DNA from 2 places in the Brevibacillus sp. M2.1A genome. Region 2 is predicted to be linked to the other one. Evidence: riboswitches for the same ligand, from Rfam matches in the RefSeq annotation. Region 2 holds a riboswitch; the other holds the start of a gene.
What was found. A riboswitch is a leader RNA that binds a small molecule or an ion and turns the genes downstream of it on or off. The one in region 2 is predicted to bind cobalamin.

Region 1 (7,184 bases), 2.1 Mb from region 2:
AGATGCGTGAAAAAATTAGTCAGATCAAAGACGAGCGTGCAAAGTATTCCGTATCGCAAGGCGCTTTGCCTGAATGGGCAGATGCCTATGTAAAAAGAGAGGCTCCATGGGCAGTGCTTGCTCCTGTAGCGAATATCGTCGGCGTATTGGCTAGCTTTGAGGCATTCAAACTAATCATTCAGAGACCAGACCTATTGCCAGCCGTTGCTCCCAAACTAATCAAAGTCAATTTAGCTTCCGTCCAAATGGTACAGGTGGAAGCCCCGGCAGAGGGAAGCTGGGATAACACGCTACTATAAAGGACTCCTATGTTGCATACGACCATTATCCTACTGGTAATCGCCCTCTTGTCAGTAGTGGCAAAGGATCTGGTTCTCGTCTACGCTTCCCTCTTGCTGCTCGGATTATCTCTGCTAAAAGCAGTGCCTGTCATGGATGCAATCCAAAAACCAATTTTCCATGTGGGTCTGTTTTGTCTAATGGTATTCTTGTTGATTCCGATTGCCAAAGGAAAATATGATTTCATCTCCCTTGGTAAGGAAATGGTCAGTTGGAAAGCAACGATAGCCATTTTGGCAGGTTTTATCATCTCTTATGTCGGGGGAAAAGGCTTAAGTATTTTGCCAGATCAACCGGTTGTTTTCATAGGCGTAACAATTGGAACACTTTTGGCCGTGCTACTGTCAAATGGGCTGCCCGCAGGCTTAATCATTGCAGCTGGATGCATTGCGTTGCTGTCAAGAATCTTCAATTTATAGCGCCCTCTAAATCTACTTTGAAAGAAGTGCCAAACTATGAATCTCAATCATCAAATGAAAAATCATTTTCTTATACTAGTCATATCTTTAGGGCTGCTTGTTCAAGGGTGTTCAACTCCTGATTCCCCCCATCAAAATAGTACAACACAAGCTCAATCAGTGGTGGAATCAACCAGTGAGATCGTAACGGAAGAACTGAAAGTGCCAAGCATCGATCAGGACGTCTCCTTATATGTGAGGCATATGAGTGCCAAAAACAAGGAAAAGTTCGCCAGCAAAGAGGTTGTGTTGTTTCTTGAACCGTTTAGTGTACCTACTGCCGAAGCTTTCGATGTTCCGGGATTCTCCTGGATGGAGGAATATGCAAAGCAAGGCTACGACACTTGGGCGATGGACTTCCGAGGGTTTGGGCATTCTACCCGACCAGTTGAAATGGATCAACCACCTGTAAAGAATGCTCCTGTCGTCCGTGCTACTGAGGCGGTAAAAGATCTGGAGGCTGTCGTCCAGCACATAAAGAAAACCCGACAAGTGGATAAAATCAGTATCGTAGGATGGTCATGGGGTGGAGTTGTTGCAGGAATGTACGCGACTGAACATTCCGATGATATTGGAAAACTCGTGCTTTATGGTGTTATGCATGGTTTTTCCTTGCCTTTGATGGCAACTCCATTTGAAGCAAAAGGGAAGCCAGGTGAAATTAATCCCCAATTACCAGCGTATCAGGTTGTCCAGTTTGACAAGGCCATGCACCATTGGCACATGATGCTAGATAAACGTGATCTGGTTTCTGATGAGGCAATGAATGCTGTATCCAAGGTCTTCGTCAACGCTGATCCTAACAGCAGCAAGCAATCTGAACAATCCATCCGCCGTCCAATGGGACCGCTAGTAGATCTGTACTATATCTGGACGGACAGACCCATTTTTGATGCAGCGAAAATTACGACGCCAGTGTTAATCATTCGAGGAGATATGGACTTTTTTGCCGATAAGTCCCTCTTCCATAAGCTGACCAAGGCATCGGCAAAACAAGAAGTGGTTATCAAAGATGCCACACATTGGGTTTTGTATGAAAAAAATCGTGATCAGCTCTTGCGTGAAACAGACGAATTCCTGAAAAAGTAAGTAAACCGGTGAGGATGTGCTGGATATGAAGCCGTTTCAAATTTTGGATGCAACACTGCGAGAAGGAGAGCAGCAAGCAGGCGTTCGCTTCACATGCGAAGACAAGATTCGCATACTGCATCTCTTGGAAAGCTATCAAATAAACCTCATAGAAGTGGGCCACCCTGGAATTTCTGCCCTGGATGAAGAAATCTGCCGAAAAGTGGCGCAATCAGCAAGGCGAGCGCAAATATTAATGCATGCGAGAGCTACTGTTGAAGAAGTACATGCAGCAAAGCGGGCCAAAGCCGACTGGGTGGGTATATGGGTTTCTATTAATGATGTGTCTATCCAAACAAAATTCAGCCATCACCAGGAAAGTGACATACAAGAGAAAGTCAGACAAGCTGTTATCGAAGCAAAAAAGCTTGACTTAAAGGTTAGATTCACGATTGAAGACGCTTCAAGGACAGAGTGGGAGAAGATTGCCAGATTAGGTCATATCGCTTTGCAGGCAGGCGCAGATCGGATTAGTCTGGCAGATACTGTCGGGATATGGGAGCCTGATACATGCAAAAGAATCGTAACTCGTGCCATTGAGGAGCTTGGATGCGAAATTGAAGTTCATCTTCATAATGATTTCGGTTTTGCTCAAGCGAATGCGCTGGCGGCTATTGATGCAGGAGCTTCTGTCATTGATACGACAATTTTAGGGATCGGTGAAAGAGCAGGCATTACTGACTTGATCCAGCTTACTGCTGCGTTGCAAAAGCTGCGAAATGATCATCGCTATTCTTTGGATAGAATTCCCGAACTTGTACAAGCGATACGTTTGACGACAGGGTATAGGCCGGACGAATTGCGCCCTATCACCGGGCAAAATGCCTTTACGCATACATCGGCTTACCATGTCCAAGCCGTAAAGAGAAATTCCAAAGCGTATGAGCCATTTCCTCCCGAAACAATTGGAAGAACACGGCTTCTCGAAGAAAAGCGGCCTCCAATAGGAAGTCCAAAGCTACCTGTTTCCTTACAGGTAGGAAAGCCGTTTCCCAAAGGTGCTTCAGAGCTACAGTATCATCGTGACGGTCCAGGGATACGCTGGGTTATGATGGATTCGCGTGTTGATGAGCGAGCCTCATTCTATGTGATCCAAAGGATGTTTGGACTATGCGATTTGTCCGGTATTCCTGAAAAACATGTAGACAGACATGCGCATCATTGTGACAGTGCCTTCCTCTTTTGGGGAGATGCACCTGATGGCACTGGGCTAGTGTGTCATGTTCAACTCGGTGATGAAGAGAAGACTGTTGAGAGTCCAGCAGCTATTTTTATCCCAGCAGGGGTCGAGCATTCCTATCACTATGTGTCTGGTCGCGGAACTTATACAAATATTGTATTGTCACCTGAATACAACAAAAGCCTTTTGATTTCAGCAGCATCTTCTGAAATACCAGTGACCTAAAAGGTACAGGAATTTATTGAGGAGTGAGCGGCCATCTGGGCATGAGTACGGTATCGACCGGGCTCATGCCTTTATCGGCTGAATACTTGAGTATTTGTGGTTACATCGACAAGACACCGCCATAGATCGGCTCTTGCTGCGTTTTTTGTCCCCAAGTGCGCGTACCATACTCAAAATGCCACCACTCCTGCGGATAGTTGACGAATCCGGCAGCGGTCATCAAATGATAGAGCAATCGTCGATTGTCGCGAATCTCGATGTCTTTTGGGGTAGGCTGTACGAGCTCTTCATAATGGCGAGTATCAGCCCTGTCACTGAAATCATCGAAGTCTGTTCCCATCTCCAGCCAGCCATCAGGTCCTGCGATAGTCAGATCGACTGCGCCACCGGATAGGTGAGGGGACGGCTTGGAGAGGTCTGTTGTTGGATATGCGACGAATTTGCTCAATTCTTCCGTGAGTGCAGGTCCTTCCTGCCAGCCTTGTAAAAGCAAAGCTTCACGAAAACGTTCATACAACGATGCCTGTACCTCGAACGAGCGCCAGCCGTCCAGCACGACGAGTTTGTAGCCTACGGGCAGTTGGGCGGCTGCCGTGGCGAGCCTGCGTGCTGCCCCTTCTCGCAAAAAAGCTTCTGGCTGTGTTCCGGCATAGCCCTCGTGGTAGTAGGCTGGATAGACCGTGATTTTCTCCGTAAAGGAAGAGAGGGGGATCATCGGTTCGCCGCATTCCTTGATCGGCAGTGGGCTGGGCAGAATCATGTCGGGTATTTTTGGAATCGGAGGAAATAGCATGACTGCACACCACTTTCGATTGTTTTGCCAATAGGGTAACGAAAATTTTCAGGTAAGTAAACGGTGATTATCTTATTTTTCTGCCAATAGACACCTGCGACGAATCGCAGCTTTTGCTTGAATCCTCGGTAGCTTTTGCTATTATTAAAGCAAGTGCTTGTCAACGAAACGAATGACATTTACATATGGAAGAGAAACAGGTCCTTGTTTTTGCGAAACCGATTCGCAGGAGCAAGGTTAAAAGGGAAGTTTGGTGAAAAGCCAACGCGGTCCCGCCACTGTAAGAGAGTAGCTATTCTTCAAGGCACCATGCCATCCACTGCCCATCCGGGAGCGGGAAGGAGAAGAAAAGCGATGATCCTCAAGCCAGGAGACCTGCCTGTTTTATGTTTACACTGATTTCCTTCGGGTCAAAGGAAGAGGTGAGGATTGTTGCTTTTCAGCTATCCGCGCTTTGTTTTTCCTTACGTACTGGGGAAACAGAGCGCTTTTTTTCTGTGAAAAACGTCTCGACGTTTTTCACAAAAGTGGATGCGACCGCTTGCGGTCAACAAAACGGTCATGACCGTTTTGTTGCTTCGGAAAGTATGGATGGAACAGCGGAGTAAAATACGTCACTTTTTGAGGTGGTCACGATGGAGAAAAACGATAAGAAGCGGGGCTTGACCCTCGTTTACACAGGAGACGGCAAAGGAAAAACAACGGCAGCAGTCGGATTGGCTGTGCGGGCAACAGGGCGCGGGAAAAAGGTGCTGATGGTTCAATTCATCAAGTCTCCAGAGCGTACATACGGAGAAAAGATTATTTTCGATAAATTGGGCATTGAAATCGTGCAAATGGGCGTCGGCTTCACCTGGACGAAGACACCGGAGGAGCATCGTCAGGCATTGAAAGAAGCTTGGGCGTTTGCGAGCGAGAAGCTCTCTTCCGGAGCGTACGATGTCGTTATTCTGGATGAGCTGAATAATGCATTGGCGATTGACCGCTTCCCGATTGACGATGTGTTGCCATTGTCCGATGTGTTGGAAGCGATTCAAAACAGGCCAAGTCATATCCACCTCGTGATTACGGGACGGGCAGCAAAGCAGGAGATTTTGGACATCGCAGATTTGGTGACAGAGATGAAGCCAATCAAGCATTACTACGATGAAGGGATTCCAGCTGTGCTGGGGGTAGAATTTTGACAAGCGCAGGTGTAATAGAGACGTATGGTCATGGCGGAGACTTGCTGACCGCAGCGCAGCGCTTTGGTCGAGAGCCCGGGCAGTTTCTGGATTACAGTGCCAATATTAATCCGCTGGGGATGCCAGCGAGCGTCCGTGAGATGCTGCTGGCTTCGTTGGCTGCTGTTACGCATTACCCAGACCCTGGACATCGTGTGTTTCGTCGGGCACTGGCGAGACGGCTGCAAGTGCCGGAGGAATGGTTGCTGCCTGCCAATGGTGCAGCGGAGGCGATGGCACTGGCCATCCTCGGTCTTTCGCCGCAAACAGTTGGAGTAGTATATCCTTGCTTTTCGGAATACGCGCAACTTTCCGAGCAGTATGGAGCCCGTGTCATTGGCTGCTTCGGGAAGGAAGCGAACGGGTACAAGCCCGATCCTGCCGAGCTGTACACGCTTTTTACGCAGTGTGATCTCGTATTTGTCGGGTCACCAAACAATCCGACAGGAATTCTGTATCAGCCGGATGAGCTACGCCAAATGGCGGAATGGACGAAAGAGACCAATACGTGGCTCATCGTGGATGAGGCTTTCCTCGATTTTGTAGAGGAAAAGCGGCAGTATACATTGGCGACGCAGCTGGACCACTTTCCCCGTGTGATTTTGATGCGGTCGATGACGAAAATGTACGCGATCCCGGGATTGCGCCTGGGCTATGCGATTGCGCACCCGGATGTCATTGCGAAAATGCGCCAAAAGCAAGTGAGCTGGAGCGTGAATGCACTGGCCCTTTTGGCAGGCGAACTGTGCTTGCAGGAGCAGGGATACGAGGAACAGACGCGCAGGCTCATAAAAGTAGAACGTGCGTATTTAACTGATAGCATCCGAAGTGAGTTGGGCTGGCAGGTATGGCCTTCGGAGGCAAATTTTTTGCTACTGCGCTCGCCAGAAGGATTGTCAGCCGAACAATTGCAGGCACGGCTCGGCAAAAAAGGCGTTCTGATCCGCAACTGTGCGATGTATCCCGGTTTGACGGCACATGATGTGAGAATCGCAGTGCGTGGACGAGAGGAAAATGAACGACTTATGGAAGCGCTTCGCGAAGCTCATGCGGAAGGAAGTGAACAGCGATGAGCTTGGTGCTGGTAACAGGCGGTGTCCGTTCAGGAAAAAGCCGCTACGCGGAAGAGCTTGCAATGAAGCTGAGCAGTCGAGTCCTGTACGTGGCGACAGGCAAGGCTTGGGATGATGAAATGAAGCAGAGAATCGAGCTGCATCAAGCACGTCGTCCGCTGGAATGGGGCTGTGTAGAGGTAGGAGAGCGCTTAACCGATTACTACGCATTTCGTGAGCAGTATGATGTGGTGTTGATCGATTGTCTGTCCACCTGGGTGAGTAATCGATTAATGAGCGTGGATGAGGCGGAATGGAGAAGTGCTTCACACACGCAAGCCCTGTTGCAAGAGGCGGAGGCATGGCTGTCCCTCGTTCAGAATTCCCCGCAAAAAGTCATTGCTGTCACAAGCGAGGTCGGATTGGGCGGTGTAGCCTTGAGTCGTTTGGGCAGATGGTTCGCGGATGTTCTGGGGGATGTCAATCAGAGAAGTGCGCGACAAGCGGACGCCGTCTACGCGGTTTTGTCAGGGATACCGTGGAGGATCAAAGGATGAATGCATTTTTACACGCGATCTCGTTTTTTACGCGTATTCCGGTTCCGTGGCTTCGTCCTTCCGAGGAGGCGTGGAGAAGAAGCGTCAACTGGTATCCCGCAGTTGGTCTCGTCATCGGTTTACTGCTATGGGGTGTGCATCAAGCGGGACTGGTGTTGTTTAGTCCGTGGATCGCCGCTATTCTGACGCTAGTCGCATGGGTCTACGTGACTGGTGGTCTTCATATGGA
Region 2 (7,184 bases):
GATCCTGCCCACCGGTCCCGTGCCGATGAGAGATTCCAAGGGAAGACCGGCCGCCTCGGCCAACTTGCGCGCGACCGGGGAAATTTTCACTTCTTTCGCAGCCGCCGGACTTGCTGCTATTGTGGTCGACTTCGCCGCAACCTCTGGCTTCTCCGGCTTTTTCTCGGGAGCAACCGTTTCGAACGTCGCCGTTGCGGCCGTTTCCTCCGAGATTTGCTCGCTTGGATGACCGATATATCCAATGACCGTTCCAGGCGGCACACCCTCCCATTCCGAAACAGCGATTTTCAGCAAAACACCGTTCGCCGGTGCTTCCAAATCCGCCTCGATTTTTTCCGAGCTGATACTAGCGATCACTTCTCCTTTGGTTACCAGATCGCCGACTTGTTTGTTCCAATGGGAAACCGTTCCCTCTTTCATCGCCATTCCCATCTTCGGCATGAGCACCTCGACTGCCATCGGTTTTCCCTCCGTTTTCTTTCTTTCTTTCTTTCTTTCGTTCGTTCTGAATCAGACACTCAACAGCGATTTGTCGCCAAGCAATTCGGATACCACTTGAATCACCGTTTGTGGCGTCGGTAAGTACAGGTCCTCCAGCACTGGTGAGAACGGAACCGGGGTATGCGGTGCTGTAATCCGCTTGATCGGCGCATCCAGACTGTCGAAGCCTTTATCCGCGACCAAGGCCGCGATGTCAGTCGCAATGCTGCAGCGTGGATTTGCCTCGTCGATGACAATCAGCCGATTCGTCTTTTGAACGGACCCCAAGATCGCATCCTCATCGAGCGGCGACAGGCTGCGCGGATCGACGACCTCTGTTTCAATTCCTTTCCTGGCGAGCTGCTCCGCCGCCTCCAAGGCTGTATGCACCTGTTTACCAACCGCGACGATCGTCAAATCCGAACCGGCACGCTTGATGTCCGCCTTGCCGATCGGAATTGTGTAATAACCGTCTGGCACCTCCCCCGTCATGTTGTATAGCGTTTTATCCTCAAAAAAGATTACGGGGTCATTGTCCTCGATGGATGCCAGCAGCAGCCCTTTCGCGTCAGCAGGTGTGGACGGGACCACCACTTTAATGCCAGGAATGGCCGTGAACAGAGCATAAAGGCTTTGCGAATGCTGCGCCGCCGCCCGGAATCCGGCGCCGTGCGTCGTGCGGATCGTAACCGGCACCTGTGCTTTGCCGCCAAACATGTACCGGAACTTGGCCCCCTGGTTCAACACCTGATCCAGACAGCTCCCGATGAAATCGTTGAACATCAATTCGGCAATCGGGCGAAGACCAGTGGTCGCAGCAGCCATCGCCGCCCCGATATAGCCCGCTTCGGTAATCGGGGTATCCAGCACCCGCTCTCTTCCGAACTCCTGGACGAGGCCTTTCGTTACCCCGAGAACGCCTCCCCATGCCTCTTCATCCTGCAAATGGTCGACCTGTGCCCCGCCAGCTACATCCTCGCCCATCAAAATCACGTTTTCGTCTCTGCGCATCGCCAGTTTCATCGCCTCGTTGATTGCCTGCGACATGCTCATTTTTTTGGTCATGTTCCTTCCTCCTTTGCTATCGTTTTTTCAGTACGACACGTATACGTCTGTCAGCAGTTCGGACGGCTCCGGGTACGGACTGTTTTCCGAAAACGCGACTGCTTCCTCGACCGCCTTGTCAACCGCAGCTTCGATTTCATCCAACTCGTTTTCAGTAAACAGCTTTCCGGAGAGCAAATCGTTCCGGAATTTCCTGATCGCATCTATTTCCGACAAATGCGCCTTCTTGTCTTCTTCTTTTTTGTATTTCTGGGCGTCGCCCTCAAAGTGGCCGTAGTTGCGGTACGTCACGCACTCGATCAGAGTCGGCCCCTCTCCCCGGCGGGCACGCTCGATCGCTTCCTGTGCAGCCTGATAAACGGCCAGTACATCCTTGCCATCCACTCGGATGCCGGGAATATTGTAGGCGATCGCACGGTCCGCAATGGTTTTGCAGCTGGAGGCGTACGAAAACGGCGTGGCTTCCCCATATCCGTTGTTCTCTGCTACAAACACGGCTGGCAGCTTCCAAATGGCTGCCAGGTTGATCCCCTCATGGAACGTCCCCTGGTTGTTCGCTCCGTCACCAAAGAAACATACGCTTACAGCGCCTGTCTGCTTGTACTTGGCAGTCAAAGCGGCTCCGCAAGCAAGCGGATAGCCTCCACCGACAATGCCGTTCGCCCCGAGCATTCCTTTGTCCAAATCCGCAATGTGCATGGAGCCTCCCTTCCCTTTGCAAAGTCCCGTGGCTCTACCGTAAATCTCCGCCATCATTCCATTCAGATCGCACCCCTTTGCGATGCAGTGTCCGTGCCCGCGATGCGTGCTGGTAATGGTATCGCTGTCGTCCAGGTGCGCGCAAAGCCCGACCGCGATGGCCTCCTCCCCCGCGTATAAATGGACGAAACCGGGTATTTTCCCTTGGCCGAACAGGTCGTGCACCTTGTCCTCGAACTTCCGGATCTCCAGCATTTTTTGGTACATCCAAGCGGCCTTTTCGCGGGACAACGGAATCCCTTTGACTTGCTGATCCACTTTCGTCATTTACGTGTCTCCTCCTCGAACATGTTTTATTGAGGTCCAGCCTTTGACTCAAGGGATATCGCAAAAAGTATGCCAACCGCCGAAGCAGGTCACATTGCGGTTTTTTGTAACCGCTTTACTTTTTGGGGGGAACAAAAGTGGACACCTGTCTCGTTTTGTCTCCTTTTGTACACTGGCTCACCGCATACCTTTGGACGGATAAGGGGTACGGCGAGGGACGAACTTTTGGAAATGGGTTATGTTTGCGAATAAAATAAGGAAGCCTCCGGTAACCTGTCGCAAACAAGTTAACCGAAGGCTTCTATGTAGCACGGTGTTTCTCCTTACCTCTCTTCCTTCCGCTTCCTTCTCAATACATGGCGTTCCTTCGCTTTTTCATACTGTATCCGCTCTTCTTCTGTACCAGGAATGACACCAGGCACGCTCGTCGGCTTTCCTTGATCGTTGAGGGCAATCATCGTCAGATACGCGCGTGCTGTCATCCGCTTTTCTCCGGTCAACAAGTTCTCCGCTTCCACTCTCACGAATACTTCCATCGATGTCTTATGTGTCCAGGTGACATAGGCCTCCAGGTTGATTGCTTCCCCCGTCTTGATTGGCGCTAGAAAATCAAAGGAATCGCTGGACGCAGTGACAACAGGCTTACGGCAATGCCGCATGGCTGCGATGCAGGCGATCTTGTCAACGTATGCCATGACTTTCCCGCCGAAAATGGTATGGTGGTGATTGGTATCCGGCGGCAAGACGAGATCAGTCAAAAAGGTTCTCGATTGTTGGATCGGTCGCGCTTCTGTCATCATTTGTGTGGCTCCTCTCATCGTGTGCACCTTCCCTACTGGGCTGTCAAACGACTCCGAATCGCTTTGGTTGCCGCAACCATGTTTCGCAATGACTGAACGGTTTCTTCTCTCCCTCTTGTCTTCAGCCCGCAATCCGGGTTAATCCAAAATTGATCAGGTGGAAGTACTTGTACACCTCGGGCTACCATATCTTCCATCTCAGAGACAGCTGGAACTCGGGGGCTATGGATATCGTATACGCCGAGCCCGATGCCTTTGTCATATGTACCTGTTTCGAACACTGACACGAGCTCTCCGTGGCTGCGGGAAGTCTCAATCGAAATCACATCGGCATCGAGCTCACTGATGACATCCATGAAATCATGGAATTCGCAGTAGCACATATGTGTATGAATCTGTGTGCTCGGCGCAACGGTAGAGGTCGCTAGACGAAACGCTCTGACTGCCCATTCGAGATAAGCGGCTTGCTCTTCTTTTTTGAGCGGAAGTCCTTCGCGCAGCGCTGGTTCATCGACTTGAATCATGAGAATCCCCGCTTCTTCCAAGGCTTCTACTTCCTTTCGCAATGCCAAGGCAATTTGTTCGCACACTTCTTCTCTGAAGACATCTACCCGAGCAAACGACCAGTTCAAAATGGTTGCTGGGCCCGTTAACATGCCCTTCATTGGTTTGTCGGTCAATGATTTTGCATACACACTTTCCTTGACCGTCATTGGTGCCACAAACTCTACATCTCCGTAAATAATAGGAGGCTTGACGCAGCGGGAGCCATATGATTGCACCCAGCCGTTTTTCGTGAACAAAAAGCCATCGAGCTTTTCGCCAAAATACTCAACCATATCTGTTCGTTCGAACTCACCATGGACCAGGACATCCAGTCCGAGCTCTTCTTGGATCTCGATCCATTCCTTGATTTGCGCCTGAATGAAAGCATCGTATTGCTCCACTGACCAACTCCCTTTTTTAAACTGTTGTCGGGCTTGGCGAACCTCTGCCGTCTGCGGGAAGCTTCCGATTGTGGTAGTTGGCAGCAGTGGCAACTTCCACGTATTTTGTTGAATCTGTCGACGTTCGGGATAAGGAACACTTCTTTCAAGTTTTGCAGTAGCGATTTGACGTAAAGCATTCTTTACTTCTCCCCGATTCCTCGCTGGGGATAATGCTAGCCTCAGCAAGTCCGCTTCATTTTGGGCGATCTCTTTTGATATAACATACTTACCGTATCGGAATCCTTGGACTAAAAGCTGTACTTCCCCCAGTTTTTCGTCAGAAAACGCCAATGCAGGCATGACTTCCTCTGGCAAACCGCTCTCTGCCTCAACCGTCACCGGTACATGCAACAAACTACTGGACGGCTGCAGCCACAGCTTTTCGAGCGGAACAATCTCGGAAATTTCTTTGACCAGCTCCCATTTCTCCTCAATGGATGCACGCCATATGTTTCGACCGTCGATGATTCCCGCTGCGAGAATCTTGCCTGCTGGAAACCCGTGTTTTTTCAGATTGGTTAGATTTCGCTTCGCTCCGTGTACAAAATCAAGACCGATTCCCTTTACCGGTAAGGAAACCAGCTCCTCATACCAATCCACTGCTTCAAAATAGGTTTGCAGCATGCACTGCAGATGTGGTAGAGCTTGACCCATTTGCGCATAGATACGCTTGATGAGGGCGCGTTCTTGCTCCGAAACATCCAGTACAAATGCAGGCTCATCGATTTGCACCCATTCCACACCGTGCAGCTCCAACTCCTGGAGAACGTCTATGTAGAGCGGTACGAGTTGATCCACGACGATCTCCAATTCGTTTTTCTCATATCCTTTGGACAATTTGACAAACGTATACGGGCCTACAATGACGGGCTTTCCGATGATGCCATACTTTTCTTTGGCCTCCAAATATGCCTGGAGAGGCTTGTTCTCGGTTATGGTTGGTTGTCGTTCCCCGAATTCCGGGACGATATAATGGTAGTTCGTGTTAAACCATTTCGTCATTTCGCTGGCGACAGCTTCTTTCGAACCGCGAGCCATGGCGAAGTATGTCGCTAATGAAACCGGGCCGCCCTCGTATTCATAGCGCTTGGGGACCAATCCAAACATCACAGCCATATCCAGCATGTGATCGTAGTACGTAAAGTCACCTACAGGGATCAGCTCGACCCCTTTTTCCTGCTGAACCAACAGGTTTTGGTGACGGATTTGCTCCATTTGCTGAACCAGGCTTGCCTCATCGAGGGTGCCAGCCCAAAATGCTTCCAATGCCTTTTTCCACTCGCGGTTCTTCCCGATCCGTGGATATCCCAAATTGCTGCTTTTCATGAGCTTCCTCTCCATTCTTCATTCGATCCTGACTTGAATCCGCCCAATAAAAAAGGCATCTCCAACGATCAAAAAGAACGTTAGAAATGCCAAATAAGCACTGAGATCACAGCATCCTAACACCTCCCTATCTCCCGTAGGTTAAGCAGTGTCGTCGAAACAGGCAGGTCTCCTGACTTTGGGATCATCATCTGCACATGCCTTCCCAATCCGTTTGGATCAGTGGCTGATAAATGTGCCGACTCCCCACATACAGTGGCGGGACCGTGTCGGATTCTCACCGACTTCCCTTTTCATCCTTGGTCGAGCTTGATAACCAAAGAACCTGTTCCCACTCTTATGAAATTGTCATGGTTCTGTGAAGTGCCCCCTTAAACGAGCAGGGCAGCATACTGTTCATACAGTAACACAGATTCCATTTTTTGTCATACTAAAATCTAAAATCATCGTCCGTCAATGGTTCTACGTTTAGCGTGCGGACATAACCATTTCCTTTTTTCGAGAAGAAGTCATGCTGCTTCGTCTGCGTACGAATTCCGTTCAGCACGATTGGGTTCACTTCTTCCTCCGGGAAAAGCGGGTCCAGCCCCAAATTCATCAATGCCTTGTTCGCGTTGTAGCGCACGTAGGCATGAACCTCGTCAGCCAATCCGATTTCCGTATACAACGAAGTCGTATAGGCCTCTTCATTTTCTTGCAGCTCATGCAAAAGGGCATACAGCTCCTCTTTTGCTGCGGTCTGCTCGACCACACTCAGACCTTGATAGACTTCTTGCGCGAGAACGCCGACATAGAGTCCATGGATGCTCTCGTCGCGAACAATCAAATCGATAATTTCCCCGCTGCTTGTCATCTTTCCTTGACCCGCCAAATAGAGCGGATAGAAGAAGCCGCTGTAAAACAGATAACTTTCCAGGAAGACGGACGCTACCATCGCCATATACAAATCTTTCGGTTTCTCAATTTCTTGATAGCGTTTCGAGATGAGGGCCGCTTTCTTTTGCAGATGTGGATTATTTTCTACCCACGAAAAAATACCGTCAATCTCTTCTGTCGATGCCAGCGTGGTAAAAATACTGCTGTACGATTTGGCATGGATTTGCTCCATCATGCCCATGAAGGCGAGAACCGCTTTTCTTTGCAGTCCATCGACATGCTCCATGATTTTCGGCATCCCTACTCCACCTTGAACCGTATCCAGCAAGGTGAGACCGCCCAATACTTTTTTATACGTGTCCCGTTCAGTTGCACTGAGCTCCATCCAGGCCATCTTGTCATCTGATAGCGGAATCTCATCATCCGTCCAGAACTGCATGATGTTTTGATTCCAAAACGTCATCGTAAAATCGTCGTCCGGCCTGTTCCAATTGACTGCTTTCATATGGCGTTCCTCTTCTCTTTTTGCTTGATGCTTTTCCTTTATGAATCGCGTTCACTAAACCGCGCAGCTAATGCACTCTTCTACAGTCAAATGCTTCGTACGCGTATAGTAGAGTGA

Region 1: another riboswitch for cobalamin. It lies ahead of HP567_RS09230 (hypothetical protein); the one in region 2 lies ahead of metE (5-methyltetrahydropteroyltriglutamate--homocysteine S-methyltransferase).

What each region holds. Positions count from the first base shown of each region.
Region 1 is NZ_JABSUY020000001.1:1,853,561-1,860,744, forward strand. It holds gene HP567_RS09205 (HesA/MoeB/ThiF family protein) at 1-299, shown strand, start outside; gene HP567_RS09210 (DUF441 domain-containing protein) at 309-758, shown strand; gene HP567_RS09215 (alpha/beta hydrolase) at 795-1,886, shown strand; gene HP567_RS09220 (homocitrate synthase/isopropylmalate synthase family protein) at 1,912-3,330, shown strand; gene HP567_RS09225 (M15 family metallopeptidase) at 3,431-4,123, opposite strand; cobalamin riboswitch at 4,305-4,520, shown strand; gene HP567_RS09230 (hypothetical protein) at 4,510-4,731, shown strand; gene cobO (cob(I)yrinic acid a,c-diamide adenosyltransferase) at 4,759-5,307, shown strand; gene cobD (threonine-phosphate decarboxylase CobD) at 5,304-6,419, shown strand; gene cobU (bifunctional adenosylcobinamide kinase/adenosylcobinamide-phosphate guanylyltransferase) at 6,416-6,955, shown strand; gene cobS (adenosylcobinamide-GDP ribazoletransferase) at 6,952-7,184, shown strand, end outside.
Region 2 is NZ_JABSUY020000001.1:3,906,975-3,914,158, forward strand. It holds gene HP567_RS18745 (dihydrolipoamide acetyltransferase family protein) at 1-459, opposite strand, end outside; gene HP567_RS18750 (alpha-ketoacid dehydrogenase subunit beta) at 511-1,545, opposite strand; gene HP567_RS18755 (thiamine pyrophosphate-dependent dehydrogenase E1 component subunit alpha) at 1,573-2,571, opposite strand; gene HP567_RS18760 (acyl-CoA thioesterase) at 2,895-3,389, opposite strand; gene metE (5-methyltetrahydropteroyltriglutamate--homocysteine S-methyltransferase) at 3,404-5,686, opposite strand; cobalamin riboswitch at 5,832-6,030, opposite strand; gene nrdF (class 1b ribonucleoside-diphosphate reductase subunit beta) at 6,117-7,067, opposite strand; gene nrdE (class 1b ribonucleoside-diphosphate reductase subunit alpha) at 7,122-7,184, opposite strand, start outside.